DNA from 4 places in the Paraburkholderia sp. RL18-101-BIB-B genome. Region 3 is predicted to be linked to each of the others. Evidence: predicted binding sites of a transcription regulator. Region 3 holds the regulator's gene; each other region holds the start of a gene.
The links. The regulator LexA, encoded in region 3, represses DNA repair genes until DNA is damaged. The targets are predictions, from matches to a motif close to ACTGTATNNNNATACAGT.
Positions count from the first base shown of each region.

Region 1: a site for LexA is predicted at 3,350-3,367, ahead of P0D73_RS07650 (putative DNA modification/repair radical SAM protein). Genes of this name have one in related genera too.
Region 2: a site for LexA is predicted at 2,292-2,309, ahead of imuA (translesion DNA synthesis-associated protein ImuA). Genes of this name have one in related genera too.
Region 4: a site for LexA is predicted at 3,036-3,053, ahead of imuA (translesion DNA synthesis-associated protein ImuA). Genes of this name have one in related genera too.

Region 1 covers NZ_JARESV010000003.1:397,901-403,567, forward strand. The annotation lists gene ldcA (muramoyltetrapeptide carboxypeptidase) at 1-751, opposite strand, end outside; gene tadA (tRNA adenosine(34) deaminase TadA) at 780-1,337, opposite strand; gene P0D73_RS07635 (DnaJ family domain-containing protein) at 1,511-1,912, opposite strand; gene P0D73_RS07640 (hypothetical protein) at 2,175-2,408, shown strand; gene P0D73_RS07645 (2'-5' RNA ligase family protein) at 2,452-3,057, opposite strand; gene P0D73_RS07650 (putative DNA modification/repair radical SAM protein) at 3,380-4,588, shown strand; gene P0D73_RS07655 (UdgX family uracil-DNA binding protein) at 4,598-5,667, shown strand, end outside.
Region 2 covers NZ_JARESV010000058.1:362-6,028, forward strand. The annotation lists gene tnpC (IS66 family transposase) at 1-1,281, opposite strand, end outside; gene tnpB (IS66 family insertion sequence element accessory protein TnpB) at 1,345-1,683, opposite strand; gene tnpA (IS66-like element accessory protein TnpA) at 1,693-2,052, opposite strand; gene imuA (translesion DNA synthesis-associated protein ImuA) at 2,379-3,218, shown strand; gene P0D73_RS40210 (Y-family DNA polymerase) at 3,118-4,905, shown strand; gene P0D73_RS40215 (error-prone DNA polymerase) at 4,911-5,667, shown strand, end outside.
Region 3 covers NZ_JARESV010000002.1:311,319-316,985, reverse strand. The annotation lists gene P0D73_RS04415 (ABC transporter permease) at 1-316, opposite strand, end outside; gene nodI (nodulation factor ABC transporter ATP-binding protein NodI) at 411-1,325, opposite strand; gene P0D73_RS04405 (universal stress protein) at 1,614-2,078, shown strand; gene P0D73_RS04400 (DUF2939 domain-containing protein) at 2,128-2,796, opposite strand; gene P0D73_RS04395 (hypothetical protein) at 2,904-3,248, opposite strand; gene lexA (transcriptional repressor LexA) at 3,321-3,971, opposite strand; gene P0D73_RS04385 (sulfate ABC transporter substrate-binding protein) at 4,285-5,325, shown strand; gene cysT (sulfate ABC transporter permease subunit CysT) at 5,464-5,667, shown strand, end outside.
Region 4 covers NZ_JARESV010000077.1:315-5,981, reverse strand. The annotation lists partial or broken gene P0D73_RS43430 (phosphohydrolase) at 1-189, shown strand, start outside; partial or broken gene P0D73_RS43425 (type I restriction enzyme endonuclease domain-containing protein) at 613-892, shown strand; gene P0D73_RS43420 (VIT1/CCC1 transporter family protein) at 1,272-2,399, shown strand; gene P0D73_RS43415 (hypothetical protein) at 2,711-2,920, opposite strand; gene imuA (translesion DNA synthesis-associated protein ImuA) at 3,068-3,775, shown strand; gene P0D73_RS43405 (Y-family DNA polymerase) at 3,705-5,174, shown strand; partial or broken gene P0D73_RS43400 (PHP domain-containing protein) at 5,181-5,667, shown strand, end outside.

The DNA of each region.
Region 1 (5,667 bases), on a different contig from region 3:
CGTAACCATTGTCGTAGTCGTAGGGTTTGGCGCCGGAGAAATCGCCCAGCACGAGCGCCTGTTGCTGCGCGAGGATGCCGGCCAGGTGCAACTGATAGATCATCCGCTCGACCCGGAACGGTTGTTCGTTGACGTCCTCGACAAACAGGATGCCGCCCTGCACCGGCGGCATATACGGCGTGCCGATCAGCGATGCCAGCACCGCCAGATTGCCGCCCCACAACATGCCCGAGACGTCGACCGGCTGCGCTTGCGGCGTGTTGCTCGAGACCGTCATGGTCGGCTTCGTCAACGCCGACCAGAAGTGCTGCATGGTGAATTCGCTCAGTTCGTCCGCGCCGAAGTCGCTCATCACCATCGGGCCGCCGAAGGTCTTCACACCGGCGCGCGCCAGCAGCGCAAGCTGGATCGCGGTGAAATCGCTGTGTCCCACCAGCGCGATCGGCTGATCGGTCAGCCGCCGCTGCAGCCCGTCGTAGTCGAGCCCGTGCAGGATGCGCACCGCGCCGTAGCCGCCGCGCACGGCCAGCACGATGTCCGGCAACTTGCGCGACGGGTCGGCGAGCCGGTTCAGATCGGCCGCGCGCTCGCCATCGGTGCCGGCAAAGCGCTGATAGCGACGCCGCGCCGCCTCCACGCCCTCGACGTGATGCCCTTGCGTATGGAAGCGCTGCAACGCGCGATGCAGCACCTCGGGATCATGCGGATACCCGGACGGCGCGATCAGTTCGATGGTGCGATGGACGGCCATTGGCAAGACCTTGTTGGACGTTGTTGTTTTAGAGCGACTCAGCCGGACCCGGTTCGTTGTCCGGTTCGCTGCCTGCGTCGGCGCGTGCCGCCGCGCGTGCTGCGCGGCTCGCGCGCCGCCGCTCGGCAAAAAACGACTTGAGCGCGGCGCCACATTCATTTTCGAGCACGCCGCCGACCACCGTGGTGTGATGATTCAACTGCGGATTCGCGAAGGCATCGACGACACTGCCGCACGCGCCGGTTTTCGGATCGCGTGCCCCGAACACGACACGGGCGATGCGCGCGTGCATGATCGCGCCCGCGCACATCAGGCACGGCTCGAGGGTTACGTAGAGTTCGCAGCCCGGCAGACGGTAGTTCTCGACGGCCTGCGCCGCGGCGCGCAACGCGGCCATTTCCGCATGTGCCGACGGGTCGTGCCCGCCGATCGGGTGATTGAAACCCGTGGCGATGACTTCGTCGCCGCGCACGAGGACTGCGCCGACGGGCACTTCGCCGGCAGCGCGCGCCTCTTCGGCGGCGGCTTGCGCCAGCGCCATGAAGCGACGATCGCGCTCCGGGACTTCGGGAACAGCGGGAAATATGAACGGCTCGCCAGGCGTGGGATCTGAACTCGCCGAGGCGGCGGCAGCGCCCGGCTCGGCCGTAGTCAATTCAGCGACACCGCTGATCGAGGCCTGAGAACCCTGCGTACTCAGCACATCGCGAGACTCAACAGAATCCGAATCCGGCAAGGCGGCGTGGGCAAGCGGCTCGCTCACTGCGAACCCGCGTCTGCCGTATTGAGGTTGCCGGCGCGCTCGGACAGCCGCTCGGCAATGCGCCGGCAGTACTCGCGCGGCAGAACCAGCGGCCCGCCACGCAATGATTCAAGTGCCATATCCAGCGCCAGCATGCGCGCCTGGAGACGGCAACGGGTAGCCTGGTCGCTCACGGCATTCAACTCCGCTTGCAGGTCGCGCAACGCGCGCAACTGCTCGACAGCGGGCGGCACGAAGCCCGCATTCTTCAAAATCCGGTTGGCGACGCGCACTTCTTCGGGAACCAGAGCATCGTCGTCCAGCGACAGCGGCGCGCCCGCGCCAGGTAACTCGTCGAATTCGCCTCGCGCGGCGGCGGCGGCAATACGCTGTTCGACTAACGCATCAAGCAATTTCATCTGCAATCCACTACGTTGCGGCCCAAGCATTCTATCAGGGAGCGCACGATCGTTCCGCTTCTCGAACCGACGAAACCTCCTACGTTTTCAGATTCTGCGTATTTGAGGGACATAGGGTCGTGCGCTAGCCTCAGCGATTCGCGGCCGCGCCGCATGCCGCCCCTTTTTCTCCGCACAAACCTGACAGAAGACTTGCGACGAACGACGCCGTTCGCGCCTTTGCTCTCCGCTCCCCTAAGCCATTGACGTTATGAAATCCCGAATGACCAACTCAAGCCTTACCTGCGCCACCATCGGTTTCGACGCCGGCATCAGCCCGCATGCCGCTCCCGATCTCGCACACCTCGGCGAACGCATTCTCAAACCGAGATTGCGCGCAACGCTGGCCGCCGTGGCGATGTCGCTCGCGCTATCCGGTTGTGGCGTGTTCTGCGGCGGCGCGGGCGGCAGCGGTGGCGGCTTCGCCGGCGGTTGCGCGACGGGCGTGCGGTTCTAGCCCGGCGCGTTCGACACGCCGCCGTCACCTTGGGCGACGCGCGCTATGACTCGGCGCCCGCCAAAGTCCATCGAGCCAACGCGACATGCCGCGTACGCCCGAGCAAACTGTGCATCAACGCAAACTCACGCACGTTCCAGCATATCGGGTCAACGGGACGCGCCGCGGCCCATGGCATACCGTACGCCAGTGTGACATGCGGTATGTAGCGCGCCGCCGATGAGACGGCGTGGTCCCCCAAACCAGCGTCCTGCAATGCATGGCCCAAAGCGCCGTGCAGCATGTGCAGGCCAGCGACGCCCTTGCCTCCGCCCAGCACCAGCGGTCCCGGTCGCGGCTTCGACGCAAAGCTGACCGCCGTGTCGAATTCGACGCTGAACGGCTCCATTTTGATCGAGGCGGCCGCCTGCATCGCCGCGTCGACTCGCTCCTGCGGCAAACCGCCCGCGAAATTTCCCAGATGATGCAAGGTGACATGCAGACGGCCCGCCGCAAGCGGCTTACTCCGCGCGCGCGTCTCCCCGCAAAGCTGTTGCGCGAGCTTCGCGATGCTGGCCGCTGTCGTGGCATCGGGAAACACGGCGAAGAACAGACCGTCTGTGGGCGTTGGCGGCGCCTCGAGCCCAGGCAGCCAGAGTTGTTCAGGCATGGCGTTCCTGACCGGATAAAGCCGGCATGTAGATGAATCTCCGTTCATTGTGCGGGCTCACCCGCGTACTTGATCTATTCAGACCGCTCGCCGGTGCGAGGTTCCGCGATCGTCTTGTTATTAATCCCATCGCGCCGCTGGAGCTGCAAGCAAGCGCAACGCCGTTCGGCATACACCCGATTCCCGTTGTATTGCTTCAGCTCGCCCCGTTTGTTCACCGGGCGCGCCCCCGTGGAACAACGCCCGCTTCTCATTAAAAACCGCTTGCAGTCACGACCCGCCCACGTACAATACTGTACATCCATACAGTATTGGCGGCAACGTGGAACTGCTCAAAAAGCTGGAAGTATTGGCCGACGCGGCGAAGTACGACGCGTCATGCGCAAGCAGCGGCGCACCCAAGCGCGGCTCTCGCGGCATTGCCGGTCTGGGCGCCAGCACCGGCGCGGGCATTTGCCACAGTTTCACGCCGGACGGGCGCTGCGTCTCGCTGCTGAAAATTCTGCTCACCAATTTCTGTTTGTACGACTGTCAGTACTGCGTCAACCGGCGCTCGAGCAACGTGCCGCGCGCACGCTTCACGCCCGAGGAGGTCGTCGAACTGACGCTGGATTTCTATCGGCGCAATTACATCGACGGACTGTTTCTGAGTTCCGGAATCATTCGGTCATCGAACTACACGATGGAACAGCTCGTGCGCGTCGCCCAGTCTTTGCGTGAAGATCATCAGTTTCGCGGCTATCTTCATCTGAAGACGATTCCCGACGCCGATCCGCAATTGATTGCGCAAGCCGGGCGCTATGCCGACCGCTTGAGCGTGAACATCGAACTGCCCACCGACGGCAGCCTCGCGCGGCTCGCGCCGGAAAAGAACGTCCGCACCATCAAACTCGCCATGGGTTCGATCCGTCTTGCGCAGGAAGAGGCGCATAGCGACGCCAGAGCGCCGAAGTTCACGCCAGCGGGTCAAAGCACGCAGATGATCGTCGGCGCGGATCAGACGAACGACAGCACGATCTTGCAAACCGCCGCGACGCTCTACGGAGCGTACAAGCTCAAGCGCGTGTACTACTCCGCCTTCAGCCCGATTCCCGATAGCCCTTCCGCATTGCCCGCTCAGGCACCGCCGTTGTTACGCGAACATCGCCTGTATCAGGCCGATTTCCTGATGCGCGGCTACGGCTTCAGTGCAGGTGAGCTGTTCGAACAACCCGGCAACCTCTCGCTCGATATCGATCCGAAGCTCGCGTGGGCGTTGGCGCATCGCGAGCAGTTTCCGGTCGACCTGAACCGCGCGCCGCTGCACATGATCGCGCGCGTGCCGGGCATCGGCATGCGCAACGCGAAACGCCTGATCGAGTTACGGCGTTCGCGCCGTGTGCGCTACGAGGACCTCGTGCGGCTGCGTTGTCCGCTGGAGAAGATCAAGCCGTTTGTCGTGACGCAGGACTATCGCGCGGCGCTGCATGACGCGTCGTCGGCGCGATTGCGCCGGGTGTTGGCGCCGCCGGTGCAACTGGCGTTGTTGTGACGCGTCGCGATGCGTTCCATCGTTATCGAAGATCATTTCGTCGCGTGGCGCGCCGCGTCGCTTGGCGCTTTGGGCGAAGGCCTCGCGCCGGAGACGATCGAATGGCGCGTCAAGCAGGAACCTGAGTCGTCGCAAGAGCAGGCGCTGTTCGACTATGGCGCGACATCCCAAGCAGCGGAGCCCCGACTCTCTGCCGTGCATGTTTCAAAGGAACTGGCAGCGCTATTGCAAGACGCCGCGCTGTATCGCGAATCACAGCGCTGGGCGTTTTTATACAAGGTGCTGTGGCGTTGGCAGCACGGCGACCGCTCGGTCGCCTCGCCGGCAGACGCGGATGGAGCACAACTCCATCGCATGGCGAAAAGCGTGCGGCGTGCCAAGCACGACATGATCGCGTACGTGCGGTTTCGCAAGCAGACGTCAGCGTCGGCGTCAGCGGTGCAGACACCCGAATACATCGCCTGGTACGAGCCCGAGCACGATGTCCTCGCGTGGGCCGCGGAACATTTTGCGCAACGCATGGGACGCTCGACCTGGATGATCACGACGCCGCGCGGCGCGGCCTTCTGGGACGGTCAGCAACTGCATCTGGAGCAACGCCGCGCCCTGCCCGGCGACCATCGTCGCGATACCGCGGACGAAGCCGAGGCGTTATGGCTCGCCTATTACCGCAGCACGTTCAATCCGGCGCGCCTGAACGAAGCGGCGCTCGAGCAGCACATGCCGGTACGCTTCTGGAAAGGCTTGCCGGAGGGCCATCTGATCCCCGCCATGATCAGTGAAGCGAAAAGCGGCGCGCGCCGCGTGGCGCAGGCGAGCGGCGTCGGCGCGCTGGCCGGCAAAACCATTCCGATCGAAGCGGACATGGCGCAGCCGGTCCGCGATCAACCTTCGTCGCTCGATGCATGCCGACGTTGCGACCTGTGGCGTAATGCGACGCAAGCTGTCGGCAGTTCGGGGCCGAGCGGCGCGCGCATCATGCTGATCGGCGAGCAGCCCGGCGATCAGGAAGATCTGAGTGGTCAACCGTTCGTCGGGCCGGCGGGGCAATTGCTGACGATAGCGATCACGCGCGCCGG
Region 2 (5,667 bases), on a different contig from region 3:
AAGACTGTATTCCAGCGCTTTCGCAATCGCAGAACCTTCCGAAACCAGCTTGCGCTGCGCCACCATCCATTCGTGAAGTGCGTCGCAGACCGGTTTGGCCCGGTTCTGTCGAAGCTTACGTCGCTCTTCGGCATCCAGCACTGCAGCGTCGCGCTCGATGTCGTAAAGCGCAGCGAAGAACGGCAGCGCCTGTACGGCGATCTGGCTGCTGTGGTTGGCATGCAGATCGAAGAACTTGCGTCTCGCGTGCGCCGCACATCCGATTTCAGTGATGCCCTGCTGGAAACCGGCCTTGTACCCACTGTAGTCGTCGCACACCAGTTTGCCCTGCCAGCCAGCGAGGAACGCGCGGGCATGTTCGCCTGCACGGCTGTCGGCGAAGTCGTAGACCACAGCGCGCAACTCACTGTAGTACGTGGGCGTATACGCCCACAGGTACGCGCGATGTGTTTTGCCTTTGCCGGGGCTGAGCATCTGTACCGGCGTCTCATCCGCATGCAGCACACTCTGCTGCAGGATTTCCTGATGCAGTGCGTCGACCAGCGGCTGTAGTTGCACGCCGCACGTACCGACCCACGCACCCAATGTCGATCGCGGTATCGCCAGACCCGCCCGCCCAAAGATCTGTTCCTGACGATACAGGGGAAGGTGGTCAGCGTATTTGGCAACCAGCACCGACGCCAGCAGTCCCGTGGTCGGGATACCCTTGTCGATGACGTGCGCGGGCACCGCCGCCTGAATCAGTGTTTCGCAGTTTCTGCACACCCACTTGCCACGGATATGCCGCTCTACCGTGAACACGCCTGGTGTGTAGTCCAGCTTCTCGCTGATGTCCTCGCCGATGCGCACGCGCTCGCAGCCACACTGACACACGGTGCAGTCCGGCTCGTGGTGGATCTCTGTGCGCGGCAGTTGCGCCGGCAGCGCTGCGCGCTTCGGTTGCTGGGGTGACAGCTCGGCTGTGGCTTGTGGTTGAAGCTGCTCGAGCTCCACTTCAATGGCGGCCAGATCCGTGTCGATCGCTTCATCCAGCAGGTTCATCTGATCGCTGCTGAGCTGTTCGCTGCGTCGGCCGAACTGCTGGCGCCTGAGGATCGATATCTCGTGGGTCAACTGGTCGATACGGGTCTGCCGGTAACGCAGTTCCCGTTCCTTCTCGCCGACTTCCCGGGTCTTCTCATCAATCTCCCGGTCTCTGTCCTCGACCTGGGCAATCAGCTGCGCGGCGAGCGCGCGCAACTGTTCCGGGCTGAGGGCGTTGAGATCGGCGGGCAGGTCCATGCGGACGAGTCTGCCAGAACCTCGGAGAGCGCGAAAGCGCAACCGTTTACGTCATTGCGGGCGTCATACGACACGGATCACGCCGTCAGGACCGATGCGTTGCCACGGCAAACCCACCACCAGACCGGCGAGTTGCTCCTGCGTCAGCGCGTGATGCTTCGGCTCGCTACCAGGGTAAGGCCAGACAAACTGTCCCTCGTTCAGCCGTCGCGCTGCCAGCCAGATTCCAATCCCGTCGTGAACCAGCACCTTCAGACGGTTGGCCCGCCGGTTGGCGAACAGATAAGCATGATGTGGATGCGCGGCGCCGAATACGGTTATCACCCGGCCCAGTGCCGTATCAAAGCCGGCCCGCATGTCCAGCGGCTCGACCGCCAGCCACACCTGATCAATGCGGATCACGCGAGCCACTCACGCAGCCAGGCGGCGCTCTGATGTCGGCCAGCAAACCGTGATCGACTGGTGCGCGCGACGCACCTCGACGCGGATCTCGGCCGGGCGAACGTTCATCGTGTCGAGCGGTACCGGCACGAATGCCGGCGCCTCTGCGGACTGCACAGCCACTTCGCTGGACGCGACCGCCACCCGGGCGCTCCCTTCGGCCTGTTCCACCCAACGTCGGAGCAGATTTGCGTTCAACTTGTGGTGCAGGGCGATGCCCGCGAGCGACACTCCCGGGCCCTGACAAGCCGCAACAACCTGAGCCTTAAACTCCACGCTGTAGCGGCGACGCCGCCGCCTTCCAATTGGCGCTTCTTCGATAGTGTTCACGTGTCCACCTATTTTAAGTGGATACGATGCTCCCAAGACCCTCAGCCCAACTCAAGACGGGATGACCGGGCGCTTACCTCGACTCCTCCCATCCCTTCACAACAGCCCAACCTGAAGCATAAAAATAGCTGTTTTCAACAGATATAAAGGCTGTCCTAAAAACAGCACTCATCACTTCCTCAAGCCCCTTCCTGCACACACCGGGCTGCATCCCTCCGTCTTAACATCCATCCCAAAATACTGTATAAATATACAGTGAAAAATCGTCACCTCATGCTTGCTCGATGCCGGGCAGGGCGGAGCATTCCCTATTCAAGAGCGTGTCTATGGCAGCAGCGATTCAGCTTGCGACGACCGCGCTGTCGTCTAAATTACGGCGTCAGGTGTGGCAGGGCAATGAGCTTGCCGAGGCGGACTCGCGTGTAATTTCCAGCGGCTATGCCACGCTGGATCAGTTGTTGCCGGGACAAGGCTGGTCGGCTGGCGGTCTGACAGAGTTGTTGGTTGAGCATGGTGGAGTGGGTGAAGTACGGCTGCTAGCTCATGCGCTGCGTCATCTGACGAAGCAAGCCGGGCGGCATGTCATGCTCGTGGCGCCTCCGTATCAGCCATGCGCTGCCGCATTGAGAGCTTGGGGTGTCGATGTCGAGCGAGTCTTATGGGTGCGCTCGAGTGAAGACCAGGCCCTGTGGGCCGCTGCTCAGGCCTTGAAGCAGGATGGCATCGGCGCGGTCCTGATTTGGCTGCCGAATGCGCGTGCCGACAAGGTCCGACGCCTGCAAGTAGCGGCTCAGGAGTCGGCATCGCTGGCATTTTTGATCCGGCCTGTCGAGGCAGCCACGCAATCTTCCCCAGCGCCATTGCGAATGATCTGCGAGCCGCTTTTGCCGGCCAATGCGCAGACGATCAACCGTCGTCAATGGCTGCAGGAGATTGGTTTGTCGATCGACATCTTCAAGCGTCGCGGGCCGCCGCTAGCCGAGCCTCTTCGTCTCGTTTTGCCTTTACAAAGCGTCTTGTTGCCGGAAGACGGAGCCGACCGTCATCAAGGGCCAGAGATCAAACATGCTGTGGATCGCAGTCACATTGCCACTCTTGTCGCTGGAAGCGGTGAAGCCTCTCGCGCCGCTCCAGGATGGTTCGCTCGCGAAGCCGAATCGGCGTGAGTCGCGCGACGAGACAAGCCAACTTCACGATGCCGAAGACATCGGTGGAGGGCGTTGTTACGCCCTAGCCGATCACGCGCACATCCTGATGCCAGATCTCGACGCGCTGCGTGCCGGCGTGCATGCGGGTCATTCGCGTTCGTACGCCTTGGCGTTGGCGCCGGGGCTTGAACTGCTTGCCGCCGATGCCGCCCGCGAAACTCAGGCATTCGAAGCCATAGCGCTTGCCTTGCTGACATACACGCCGAAAGTGTCGCTTGCCGACGCGCATACCCTGTTGCTGGAAGTCGGCTCGGGTTTGAGATTGTTCGGCGGCTTGCGCGCGTTGTTGTCGCGGGTGTCTGCCACGGTGGCGGAATTCGGCTATACGGCGCGCATCGCCTGTGCGCCGACCGCCTGGGGAGCGTGGCTGTTGGCGCAGGCGCGCGCCGTTCGGCAGGGCCATCGCTGGCACGTGGTCAAGGAGACGTCGCTTGCGCGCGTCCTCGATGGCTTATCCGTCTCACTGCTGCCGGTCACGCAGGCGCATCGCGATGCGTTTTCGCACGTCGGCTGTACGACGCTGGCCGATTTGCGTCAATTGCCACGTTCGGGTGTCGTGCGACGTTTTGGCAGCGGCATTCTGGATCTGCTGGCGCAGGCGTATGGCGCGCGCCCGGATCCACGCGAATCGTTTCGCGCGCCGGCGTCGTTTCATGCGCAACTGGAGTTGCCCTCGCGGGTCGATAACGCGGATGCATTGCTGTTCGCCGCGCGTCGGCTGATCGTGCAGTTGGCCGGCTGGCTGAGCGCGCATCATGCAGCGCTCAGCTGTTATACGTTGCTGCTCGAGCATGAATTGGCGTCCCGTCATGCACCGAAGACATCGAGCCTGAAGGTCGCATGGGCCATACCGTCGCGTGATGCCGAGCATCTGATCTGGTTGTTGCGGGAAAAGTTGAATCAGACCGTGCTGGCGGCACCGGTCATCGAATTGAAGCTGGTCGCTGAGCAGATCGGTGAATATGCCGGGCAGTCGGACACCTTGTTTCCCATGCCCGAATCGGATGGCGATTCGATTGCGCGTCTGCTGGAGCGCCTGAGCGCTCGATTAGGGCCGGAGAATGTGCTGCAGATGTCGGTGCAGGACGATCATCGTCCCGAGCGGGCAATGCGCGTCGAAGCCTACCAGGCGCAAGCGTTTTCGCGCAAGAAGCGTTCGCCTGCGAAGTCCCGGTCGAAGATCAAAGCGGACAAAACCTGGCTGACCGATGAGTTGCGGCACGCTGCCGCGGAGGAAGGGCGCGAAGACAGTGAGGCGCTCGCCTACGCGATCGAGGCGGCTGAGGCGACCCAGGCACCCCAACGCCCATCCAAAACAAACGACGCCAAAAACACCAGCACATCCGCACCGCAACCCGGCAACGCACAGGCATCCCTTGACCTACCTGACAGCGCATTACCTTCCCAGCCTCGCCCGGTCTGGATGCTCGACAAACCGCTGCGCCTGATGATGCGCGACCAGCGGCCGATCTATCGCCGGCCGCTGAAAATGCTCACGCGTACCGAACGGATCGAAGCAGGGTGGTGGGACGGCAACCGTGTCGAGCGGGATTACTACGTTGCAGCCGACGACCGCGGGCACATGTTCTGGGTATACCGCGAACGCCTCAGCGGCGAGTGGTATTTGCAGGGTTTGTTCGGCTGACCATCATGCCTCTAATCCAGCCATCATTCCTCGCGCAGCCGCCGCTCGCCACCCAGTTGCCGGCGTATGCGGAATTGCATTGCCTGACTAATTTCTCTTTTCTGCGTGGCGCGTCGCATCCTCATGAACTCGTCGAGCAGGCGATGTCGCGCGGCTACAGCGCGCTCGCCATCACCGATGAATGCTCATTGGCAGGCGTCGTGCGCGCCCACACGGCGTTGAGGGAAATCAAAGCGGAGCGGGACCGTCAGCAGAAAGAGCGCGAGGAAAAGGCCAAGGCTGCGCAACCGGAAGCGCCTTTGGAAGACGCGACAAAAACCGGAACGTTGCAACAGGAAACCGTGGGAGCCTCGGAAACCGAGGCACTAAAACCCCTCCCTCAACTGATCATCGGCAGCGAACTCAATCTGACCGACGAAACCGGCGAGCCTTTCTGCACCCTGGTCGCGCTAGCAACCAACCGCAACGGTTACGGCAACCTTTCCGAGCTGATTACGCTAGCCCGCTCGCGTGCGGACAAAGGCAGTTATCGCCTCGGTCCGTCCGACTTCACCGATTCCTTGCCCCATCTGGCACATCTGAAGACGTTGCCCGATTGCGTCCTGATGCTCGTGCCGCAGCGCGCGGCGACGCTCTCGCATACGCTGCGTTGCGCGCATTGGCTCGCATCGTTCGCTGCACAGCGGGCATGGATCGCGCTCGAACTCTGGCAAACGGGCAGCGATGATCTTCAGATCGACGCCCTGCGCATGATTTCAAAAG
Region 3 (5,667 bases):
GCGAGAAGCCCGAATACATCGACTCGAAACTCGCCGACATCATCACGCTCGAGGCCACCGTGCCCGCCGCGAGAAACGCGATATACGACACGCCGTCGACATGCCCCACCATCAGCCCCAGCCCGAAGCCGAGGCCGAACAGATAGATCATCGGATCGGCCAGGTTGCCGAACATCGAGGCGATCGCGAGCTTCTTCCACACCAGATAGTTGCGGCGCCACACGGCGATCCAGTTGCTTGCGTTCGCGGGAAAGGCGGCGAAGGCTTCCTGTTTCGACGGCGTATCGCCCGGGGTTTCGTAAGTGCGTGCGTCCATTGCGTGTCTCGTGCGGTGTTCCTCTACGGAACTTCCTTTTGGGGTGTCTTTGTATCTGTAGCGCGTTGCGTGCGAGTCCGGTCTCGATGCGCCTCTAATCCTGCATCTCGCGACCGGTGAGCCGCAGGAACACATCCTCCAGATTCGCCGGTCGATGCAGATAGCGCAGATCCGCGCGCTGCTTGAGCCGGGCATGCACCGGCTGCGCGTCGTTGACATAGCAGAACAGCGTCTCGCCGCTGATCTCGGTGCGCTCGACGAGCGGCGCCAGTTCATCGCGCAACGCCACCGGATCGGGCCCGAAGATCTCGATCACATCGCAACCGATCTCGGATGCGATCAACGCGCTCGGCGCGCCTTCCGCGATCTTGCGCCCTTCCTCGATCACGCACAGCCGGTGGCAGAGCCGTTCGGCTTCTTCCATGAAGTGCGTGGTCAGCAGAATGGTCTTGCCGCGCGCGAGCAAGGAGCGCAGCCGCTCCCAGATCAGATGCCGCGCCTGAGGATCGAGGCCGGTGGTCGGCTCGTCCATGATCAGCACATCGGGATCGTTGACGAGCGCGCGCGCCAACGTGAGGCGCCGCTTCATGCCGCCTGACAATTCGCTCACGCGCGCGTCCGCCTTGCTCTCGAGGCGCGCGAATTCGAGCAGCGACGGCACCATCGCGCGGCATTGCGCGGCGCTCAGGCCGAAGTAGCGGCCGAACACCAGCAGGTTCTCGCGTACCGTGAAGTCGGGATCGAGATTGTCGAACTGCGGCACCACGCCGACGCGCGCCCGCGCCACGCGCGCGCGGCCGGGGATCGGCTCGCCGCACAGACGGATCGTGCCCGCATCCGGTGCCGCGATACCGAGCAGCATGCGCAACGTGGTGGTTTTGCCTGCGCCGTTCGGGCCGAGCAGGCCGAAGCATTCGCCGGCGTTGACATGAAACGACAGTCCATCGACGACCGTTTTTTCGCCGTAGCTTTTTTTGACCTGATGAAATTCGATGGCGGCTTCGGGCATGGATCGAACGAGTCTCCGGAAAAAGACGTGAATGACGCGAATGGCCGGGGGAGGCCGCCTATTCTAGGGCATCGGCGGGACGCTGTTGGTTCGCCCCCGACAGTCCGAAGCGGGTTTCTTGCACTGCGGCATCGGCGCGCGGAGGACCCGCGGGCGGCTCGCGCACCTGTTTAGGGCGTCGTTAAGGGGCAGTTAGCGCACACTTAGCGTTTTCCATCCCTTGCAACCTGAATTGCGGCGCACCATGATTAATTCAGATCGCGCGTCCCGCGCGAAGGGAGAAAAATCATGGCGAGCTACCAGAAAATCCTGCTGTGCTACGACGGCTCGCGTGAAGGCCGCAAAGCACTACGTTGCGGCGCCGACCTGGCGTTGGATCTGAAAGCGGAAACGCACTTGTTGTCGGTCGTCGACATGCGTTCGAGCATTGCGCAAAGCGCGGGCCTGTTGACCGACGTGGCCTGCGGCAGTTTTGAAAAGACCGCGCGCGACATCCTGCAGGAAGGCGTGGACTGGCTCACGGAGCGAGGCGTGAGCGCCCAGGGGCATTTCGCGTTCGGCCATCCGATCGACGAGATTGCCAACCTCGCCAATGAATTGCATGTCGACCTGGTCGTGGTCGGCCACCGCTGCCGCACGGGTTTGTCGCGATGGTGGATGGGCGCGGGCAATACGCCGCTGCTCGACCGTGTCTCGTGCAGCATTCTGGTGGCGTGTTCTTCAGCGCAGGAGCAGCAGCAAGCGGCGGCTTGAGGCGGGCTAGTCACGTGACCGGCCGCCTCGGCCTGACGGCATCAGGTGATCACTCGTTCAGGTTGACCGCGGCCAGCTTCCACGTGAATACGCCCTCGCGCTGGAAGATCGCCGAGTAACGCGCGTCGCCGGCGCCATGCTGGTACGTGACGACGAACTCGTTGAGGCCGCGATAGCCCGCCGTGGTTTGCGGCGGTTGCGGTGGCGCGGAGTTGACATTGGCCGCGTTGCCGTTTGCGGGAGCTGCAGGCGCAGGTGCGGTCGCAGCGGCGTCCGGCGGATTATTCGCGGCCGGGGGCGCGGGTGGCCGCTCGCCCGGATCGCCGCGCGGCGGCATGCCGTTCAGCAAGGCCGCCACGCCGTCCGGTGTGGCATACGCATCCACGAGCGGACCGATCAACGCAACGCCGATCATCGCGCCAATGGCGGCCAATGGATTGCCGTTGCTGTGCGCGCCAAGCCGCCGTGTCAGCAAGCCGGCGACTTGCTCCTTCAGGCTCTCACGCAACGCGGGGAAGTCGACATACTGATTGACGGTTTGCGCGTCGCGCGCATCGGCCGCGCGTTTGAGATTGTTCAGCGCGATGTACGGTGTCGCGTAAGCAAACCCCAGCGCGGCGATCACCACGATCACGATCAGCGTGACGATCAGCGGCCGGGCGGCGCCGCCATGCATGCCGCGCTTGCTGCTGCGTTTGGTACGTTTTGAAACTGCCATCGAGTGGGACTCTCCATCAGGTGTGATCTAACGTGGACCGCAGCCACGCGAAAACGATCCCACGCAATACATCTCTCGCTGTCCCGTTCAAGACACATCAAGACCCATCAAGACTCGAACACCGCCCCATGCACGTTGGCTTCATCGGCGATGCAGCGGTCGATCATGCGGCAAACCGCGTCCATCGTGCCGACCATGATCAGACGCGACGGCCCGTGATAAACCCGCACCGGTGCGCGACGCGCCGGTTCCGCCGTATTCAAGCCCGAATTCAACGACACGCGGGCAAATGCCGGCATCGACGACGGCAGGCTCGGCGCGGCCTCGGGCGAGTCGAACAGCGACGGCGTGCCGAGCGTGGCCGCCTCGATCAATGAGCAGGGCACCAGCTTGCGAAGATGGCGCAGACGACCGAACTGGCGAAAGGGCAGCAGGCGGGCAAGACGTTCCATGAGACTCTCCAGGCGATGCAACGTTGATGCGACGTTGGCGCGGCTTCTTATTTTGTCGAACGGGCGAGAGGGTTAAAACTCGCCGGGGCGGATCAGCCCCACGGCGATACCCTCCAGCGCGAACTCCGCACTGCCGGTTTCAACGAAGATGTTTTCGTAATCGGGGTTCTCGGCGATCAGCTCGAGCCCGTTCGGCCTGCGCTTCAGGCGCTTGACCGTGACGTCGTCACCAAGCCGGGCAATGATGATCTGGCCGTCTTTGGCTTCGCTGCGCTTTTGTACCGCGAGCAGGTCGCCGTCGAAGATGCCCGCGTCGCGCATGGACAGCCCGCGCACCTTCAACAGGTAGTCGGGCTTGCTCGAGAACAGCGCCGGGTCGCACGCATAGTGCTGCGAGATATGTTCCTGCGCGAGGATCGGGCTGCCCGCGGCAACCCGCCCGATGAGCGGCAGCGACAGTTGCATGATGCTGGCGTGCGGCAGCGTGAACTGGTGCGGCGAGTCTTCCGGGCCGGCCAGCAGGCGAATGCCGCGCGATGCGCCGGCCGCGAGTTCGATCACGCCCTTGCGAGCCAGCGCGCGCAGATGTTCTTCTGCCGAGTTGGCCGAGCTGAAACCCAGCTCGGCGGCGATCTCCGCGCGGGTGGGCGGAAAGCCGGTGCGTTCGATAGCCCTGCGGATCAGATCGAAAACCTGCTGCTGTCGTGCGGTGAGTTTGGTCATGGCGCCACTGTATGTATGAACAGGTGACTGTATTTTTATACAGTATTCGGCGCAATTCAAGCTTTACTTTAAGTTCGGGGTGAAGGGTGTCGTTCCAGCGCCGTCAAGCGACGCTCAAACACCCGTTTTCCTGCCGCAACGCCTTATCCAGCTGTCATTACCACTTTTGCGTATTAAAGAATGAAGAAACATTATTTTTAATGATGAAAGCCCTTCGATAGACTGGCCTCCAGTTGGCGCTCATGTGCACGTGACCGCGACGTAAAAAGACACCACACGCTGTTTCAGCGGACACAACGCGGAGAAAGTTGACATGGATCACCAAGGTACGGGGCTGGCAGGCAGGACGAAAAAACTGATCGCGGCACTCGCATTGGGCGCGGCGGGCGCGCTCGGCGTGATGGCGCAGGCGCACGCCGCCGACACGACGCTGCTGAACGTGTCCTACGACCCGACGCGCGAGCTGTATCAGGACGTCAACCAGGCGTTCGGCAAGGAATGGAAGGCGAAGACGGGCGAGACGATCACCTTCAAGCAGTCGCACGGCGGCTCGGGCGCCCAGGCGCGCTCGGTGCTCGACGGCCTGCAGGCCGACGTGGTGACGCTGGCGCTTGCATACGATATCGACGCACTGGCCGGCAAGGGTTTGCTGGACAAGGGCTGGCAGAAGCGCTTGCCGGATAACGCGTCGCCGTACACGTCGACGATCGTGTTTCTGGTGCGCAAGGGCAACCCGAAGCACATCAAGGATTGGGACGATCTGACCAAGCCGGGCGTGTCGATCGTCACGCCGAATCCGAAGACCTCGGGCGGCGCGCGCTGGAACTACCTCGCGGCCTGGGCGTATGCCGAGCATCAACCGGGCGGCAATGATCAGAAGGCCAAGGAGTTCGTCGGCAAGCTCTATAAGAACGCCGGCGTGCTGGATTCGGGCGCGCGTGGCGCGACCACCAGCTTCGTGCAACGCGGTATCGGCGACGTGCTGATCGCGTGGGAAAACGAAGCATTCCTGTCGCTGAAGGAATTTGGTCCGGAGAAGTTCGAGATCGTGGTGCCGTCGGTCAGCATTCTGGCGGAGCCGCCGGTCGCCGTGGTGGACAAGGTCGTCGACAAGCACGGCACGCGCAAGGTCGCCGAAGCGTATCTGAACTTCCTGTATAGCGAGCAAGGGCAGGAGATCGCGGCGAAGAACTTCTACCGTCCGCGTTCGAACAAGGTGCCGGCTGAGCTGACCGCCAAGTTTCCGAAGCTGAAGCTGTACACGGTGGACGATTCGTTCGGCGGCTGGGCCAACGCGCAGAAGACGCACTTTGCCGATGGCGGCGTGTTCGATTCGATCTATCAACCGCAATAACACTGCCGATGCCGGAACCGGCATAGGCAACGAAGCGGCGCGGCAACGCGTCACTCCCAAGCGCGCCCATGGGCGCGCTTTTGGCCGCCAGGGCCCGGCGGCCGGCAACACGAGCATCAACCTGAACGAGTAACGAGCATGACGACGTTGACCTTCCGAAAACCGAGCGCGTTGCCCGGTTTTGGCCTGACACTCGGCATCACGGTGGCTTATCTGAGCCTCGTGGTGCTGATTCCGCTTGCGGCGACCTTTCTCAAGACCGCGACGCTCGACTGGAGCCAGTTCGTGCGGGCGGTGAGTTCGCCGCGCGTGCTCGCGTCGTATCGGCTCACCTTCTTTTCC
Region 4 (5,667 bases), on a different contig from region 3:
GCCGACAAGATTTGCAATCTGCGCGATGTCGCTGGCAATCCGCCGGCAGATTGGCCGCTCGAGCGCCGACGGAAATATTTTGATTGGGCCAAGGCTGTAGTTGACCAGCTCCGTGGCGTGCATCCGGGCCTCGAAGCGTTGTTCGACGAGGTCTACCGTACGGGCAAGGAGTCACTGGCAGAGGCCTGACCAGGCAAGATTGAAGTCAGGTCCATTACTGGCTTCCAGGTTCTTGCACCAGAGGAGTGAGGAGGGTCTATGTGTGCCAAGGAAATGCAATCTCCACCGAGGTCGGCAAAACCGGTTGGGTTATTGATGCCGAGCATGTCTCGTGGCAAGTGCGGTTTCGTCCGTCGCATGGGTACTGGCGACATTGAAATCGAGCTATACGAGTTTGGTGCGCGGTCAGAGTACGAAGGTCCAACGGTTTTTATTGTGGGCACGCAAGATGTACCGGCGCTGGCCGAGCGGTTGGCGGTTGGTTTTGGTGGCCCGGTTCCAACAGTTGAGGCGCTGCCCGAGCACCTGTCGGAGTTTCTCGATGTCGAGAGCTTGGTTGATTGGCTGACCGCGACATCGGGTATTCGAGCAAAAGAGCGTGGTTTTCAACGGCTGACGGAAGACGAAATTCGCTTCTGTGATGCGCTCGCCACAACGAGTCAGCCGTCCGCGAGTTGACCGACGAGACGCTCAAGAAAATTGCACACGAACTCACCGAAAACCTGCGCCAGAACATCACTGTGGACTGGTCGGAGCGGGAGAGCGTGCGAGCCAGGCTGCGGCTGATGGTCAAGCGTATCCTTCGTAAATACAAATACCCGCCTGACCAGCAGGACGGCGCGGTGGAACTGTTCTGCAGCAAGCCCAGGCGCTCGGGGAGGCGTGGAGCTAGCAAGCCGCAACATTTCCCGAAGCGTTCCAGCGGTCGCTTCGGGAGTGTGATTTCACGACGTCAGGGTCAACCGCTCCCGATGATTCCTTGCCGACAACGAGTACGATTGCACCAGCCGCGAATCAGCACGTTCACCTCGAGGGTAACCTGACCGAAACATCATCGTGTTCATCCAGCGCAGTTACCAACATCGTGTCCTGACCAGTTCAACAGGGGCCTGCGCCGGTTTCTGCGAGACGGTGCGTCGGCGCGCGGACCCAAATCGGTATGAGAACCGTTAACGTTCTCGGTTAGGCCGCGTTTTAGGGGCTTTGTGATTCAGGTTTCCTGAATCAAATACGCTACGTGGTGGCGAACAAAAATAGGCAAGTACTTCACGATGGCATCCAAACACGAAATCAAGCGTTTCAGGGCAAACCTCTCTGATGAACTTCATAGTGCTGCGCTATACGAAACGCTTGCCAAGGTCGAGGAGGATGAAACCCGCAAGCAGGTCTACGGCGACCTGGCCAAATCAGAGCGTGACCATGCGCAGGTGTGGGCGGAAAAGCTGAGAGCCAACGGGGCCCGCCCGAAGGGAACCGGGCAGGCCGTCAAGACACGCCTGATGAAGACACTGGTCCGCTTGTTCGGCGCGGGTTTCGTATTGCCCACGCTTGCTGCGGCGGAGTACGCAGACCGGAACAAATATCTGGGGCAACCGGATGCGGGGCGCATGTCGGCCGACGAGCATCACCACGCCGCAGTGGTCCAGACGCTGGCTCATGGCGGAGACCCGGACATGTCGCAGGGCGCCCGTATTGCCGCAGCCGAGTCATGGCACAAGGGGGTGTCGTCGGGGAACGACCTGCGCGCAGCAGTACTCGGCGCGAACGATGGTCTCGTCTCCAATTTCTGTCTGATTATGGGCGTGGCGGGTGCGGGAACGGGCAACAAGGCAATCCTGCTGACAGGGCTTGCCGGGTTGATAGCCGGAGCGTGCTCAATGGCGCTGGGTGAATGGCTTTCGGTGACCAACGCCCGGGAGTTGGCTAGCACCCAGATTGCGAAAGAAGCCGACGAGTTGGAGACTTCGCCCGAGGCCGAAGAGCACGAGTTGGCGCTGATTTATCGCGCGAAAGGGCTCAAAGCCGATGAGGCGAAGCGCGTGGCATCGCAGATGATGCGCGACAAGGACAAGGCCCTTGATACGTTGACACGGGAGGAGCTTGGACTGGACCCGGCGGAGCTGGGCGGGAATCCGTGGTCGGCTGCTGGCGTCTCCTTCTGCCTGTTCTCGGTCGGTGCCATTTTCCCGGCGATGCCGTTCCTATGGACGCATGGACTCAGCGCCATCGCGCAATGTATCGTGCTGAGCGCTCTTGCTCTCGCGTCCATCGGAGTCTTCACATCACTCTTTAACGGACGAAGCGCGGCCTTCTCCGCATTGCGGCAGGTTGTCATCGGCCTTATCGCTGCAGCTTTCACGTTCGGCGTTGGGCGACTCCTGGGCGTGTCTGTTTCGTAGTGCGTGGCTACGCGCGTCTGCTATTCGTCGCTCTCTATCCAGGCGCGACACCACGCGATGCCAGCGTTCTCAGCATCCTCCTCCGTTCCGAAGTGTCCAAGGACTCCAGACACGTTGACGACTTTCGTATGGCGCGTGATTGGGCCGCTCCCAGCGAACCGTTCGGTCCGCGGGGTGTCTTCCTGTTGCAGGATGGCGTGACCCCATAGCGTGTATCCACGATATTTCTCAGTTTGCATCCGTCGACCTCTCAAGGTCCTCCATGCCGTGCACTGTGAATCATTCACTAACGCAAGCGGCTCGACAAGTATCTATTGCCTGAGGCGCCGCGTGTCAATTCCGGCCGTCTTCAACGCAGCGTCAATCATCCTCAACTCTTGGCCAAAATCAAGCGGCCATTCTTCGCCGTCGCACTGGACGGTCATGCCGTTGTGCATGGAAATAAGGCGACGCGCTTTAAACAAGGCATCGACAAGCTTTGATTCGCGTTCGGCCTCCCGAACCCAGTCATCTGCTCTCACGGTGGAACCTCCTCTGAGCAATGGAAGCAGGACATGAGGCCGAGCGATGTATGTCGCGCAGCCCATTTCTCCAAATATAAGTGACAGTTCACGCCTACGAATTTACGTGTAGGATACTGTATAAATATACAGGTTTTTCAGGTCCACATGTCGCGCACAACCGTCACGGCCGAAGAGATACATCCGTCCCTGTGGCGTGCGTCCCGGCTCGCGCGTGGCCGTGGGCGGGTCGTCGAGACTGGCTATCCGGCCCTGTCGGCGGAGCTTCCCGGTGGAGGCTGGCCGGTCGGAGCGCTCATCGACCTGATGGTCCAGCAAGCCGGGGTGGGTGAATTGCGACTGTTGCGCCCGGCGCTCAGTGGCTCGAGCGACCGCCCTGTGGCGTTCGTGCAGCCGCCACACTCCCCGGACGGACTTGGACTCAACTACATCGGACTTCCCATTGACCAGGTGCTGAGGGTGAAAGCGCAGAAGACCGCCGATGCGCTTTGGTCGGCTGAGCAGATTCTGCGGGCAGGCAGTTGCGGTGCGCTCATCTTCTGGGCGCAATACGCGCAGGCATCATCGCTGCGGCGCTTGCATCTGGCGGCGCAGTCATCCGAAACACTTTTCGTGATGGTCAGGCCCCTGGCAGCGGCACAGGACTCATCGCCCGCGCTTTTGCGGCTCGCTTTAAGACCATCCGCCGACGGTCTAACCGTTGACATTGTGAAACGACGAGGGCCAGCGCGCGCAGAGCCTCTGTCGATTCCCCTTCAACCCACTCCTGTATTGCTTTCCCGACATGCGCGTCTTTCTCGCCGTCCACTTGCCGAAGTTGCCGCTCGAGGTGTTCCGACCGAAGTGGTCATCTGAGCCCGCGCACGGAAGTGCTGTACTGGAGAAAGACAAAGTGGTCATCACAGACAGCACGGCTCGCGCAGCTGGCGTGCGCCTCGGGATGAAGCGCGGCGGAGTGCTGACACTGTCGCCGGAAACGGAGATGCATGAACGCGATGCGGCCAAGGAGGCCGCGGCACAGCGGGAGGTGGGCATCACCCTGATGCGGTTTTCACCTGAGGTCGCCTTGCTTGACGAAGCGACCGTCGTTGTTGAGGTCGGCGCGAGTCTGCGACTCTTCGGCGGCCTGCTTGCATTGTGCCGCGAAGCGAAAGCGGTCCTTGGGACGCTCGGACTTACAGCACGCATTAGCGCTGCGCCGACCGGCCAGGGTGGCTGGTTGCTTGCAAAATTCGGGAACCGGCGCGTGCTCAAGCTGGCATCGCTCGAGCAACGGCTATCCGCTTTGCCGATGATGTCGGTTCCTGAGGTTCGTCCGTTCGGAGACTGGTTCTCCGGACTTGGCTGCGAGACCATTGCTGACATTAGGCGTCTGCCGCGCGCCGGCCTGCAGCGGCGATGTGGTGAGCATCTGCTCGATTCGCTTGACCGCGCATTCGGTACGGCTCCCGAACTCTTTGACTGGCTCGAGCTGCCGCCCACGTTCTCCGCACGTATCGAAATGCCGGACCGCCTCGAGCATGCTGAAGGCGCAGTGTTCGGTGCGCATCGACTCATCGTGCAATTGTTTGGCTGGCTTTGCGCGAAGCAACTGGCCGTTACGGCCATCAAGCTGCTGCTCGAACATGAACGCGGGCGCGACGCTATCGAGCCGACGACCATCGACATCGCATTGGGTGAGCCGACCTGGAAGGAGGAGCATCTTGTCAGGCTACTCAAGGAGCGATTACACCGGATTGAGCTGGCAGCACCGGTCATCGCGCTCCGCCTCGATGCGTCCAAAGTCGAGTCCGCCGCGCCAGCTTCCGATACGCTATTCCCGGAGCCGGGAGGTTCGAAGGAAGACCACGCACGCCTTTTGGAGCTGCTTGTTGCGCGGCTTGGAGAGGACAATGTTCTTCGACCCGCGCCGACTGCCGACCATCGCCCGGAGGTCGCAAACCGTTGGGTGCCGGTGACGTTCAAGTCGAAGCAGGAAGCACTTCCGCTCGGTCTACCGAGACCAACCTGGATGCTGGACAGACCGGTGAGACTGCTGATGCGTCAGCATCGTCCCTTCTATGGTTCTCCACTGCGGATGGTGTCACCTGGCGAACGCATCGAGGCCGGTTGGTTTGATGGTGAGCTCGTGACGCGCGATTATTTCGTGGCGCAGGCGGAAGACCAGAGTTGCTATTGGATATATCGCGAGCGTGTCAGCAGCCGCGATGCGGAAGAGGAGCAGCGGTGGTTCCTTCACGGACTGTTCGGTTGATGCGTCATGGACACCACCTTCAATATCCTTCCGGCGTATGCCGAGCTCTTTTGTCTCTCGAATTTCAGCTTCCTGCATGGCGCTTCCCATGCCGAGGAACTGTCTGAGCGCGCGGCACAGCTCGGCTATTCGGCACTGGCTGTCACAGACGAATGTTCGCTAGCTGGTGTTGTGCGTGCGCACGTCGCAGCGAAGGAGACGAAGCTACCGTTTATCGTCGGCTCGTTCTTCCGGCTCGTCAACGCCGACGGGACGCCCGCATTCGGACTAATCCTCCTCGCCCAGAACCGCGAGGGATACGGAAACCTGTCTGAACTGATTACGCTCGCCCGCACCCGGGCAACCAAGGGCGAATATCGCCTGACGCCGCAGGACCTCTCCCGCCCCGAGAAGGAGTATCGGCACCTGCGTGGGATGCCAGATTGCCTTGCCATTCTCGTACCTGATTTTCCAGCCAACGAGGATGCCCTTACCGCGCAAGTCGAATGGCTGG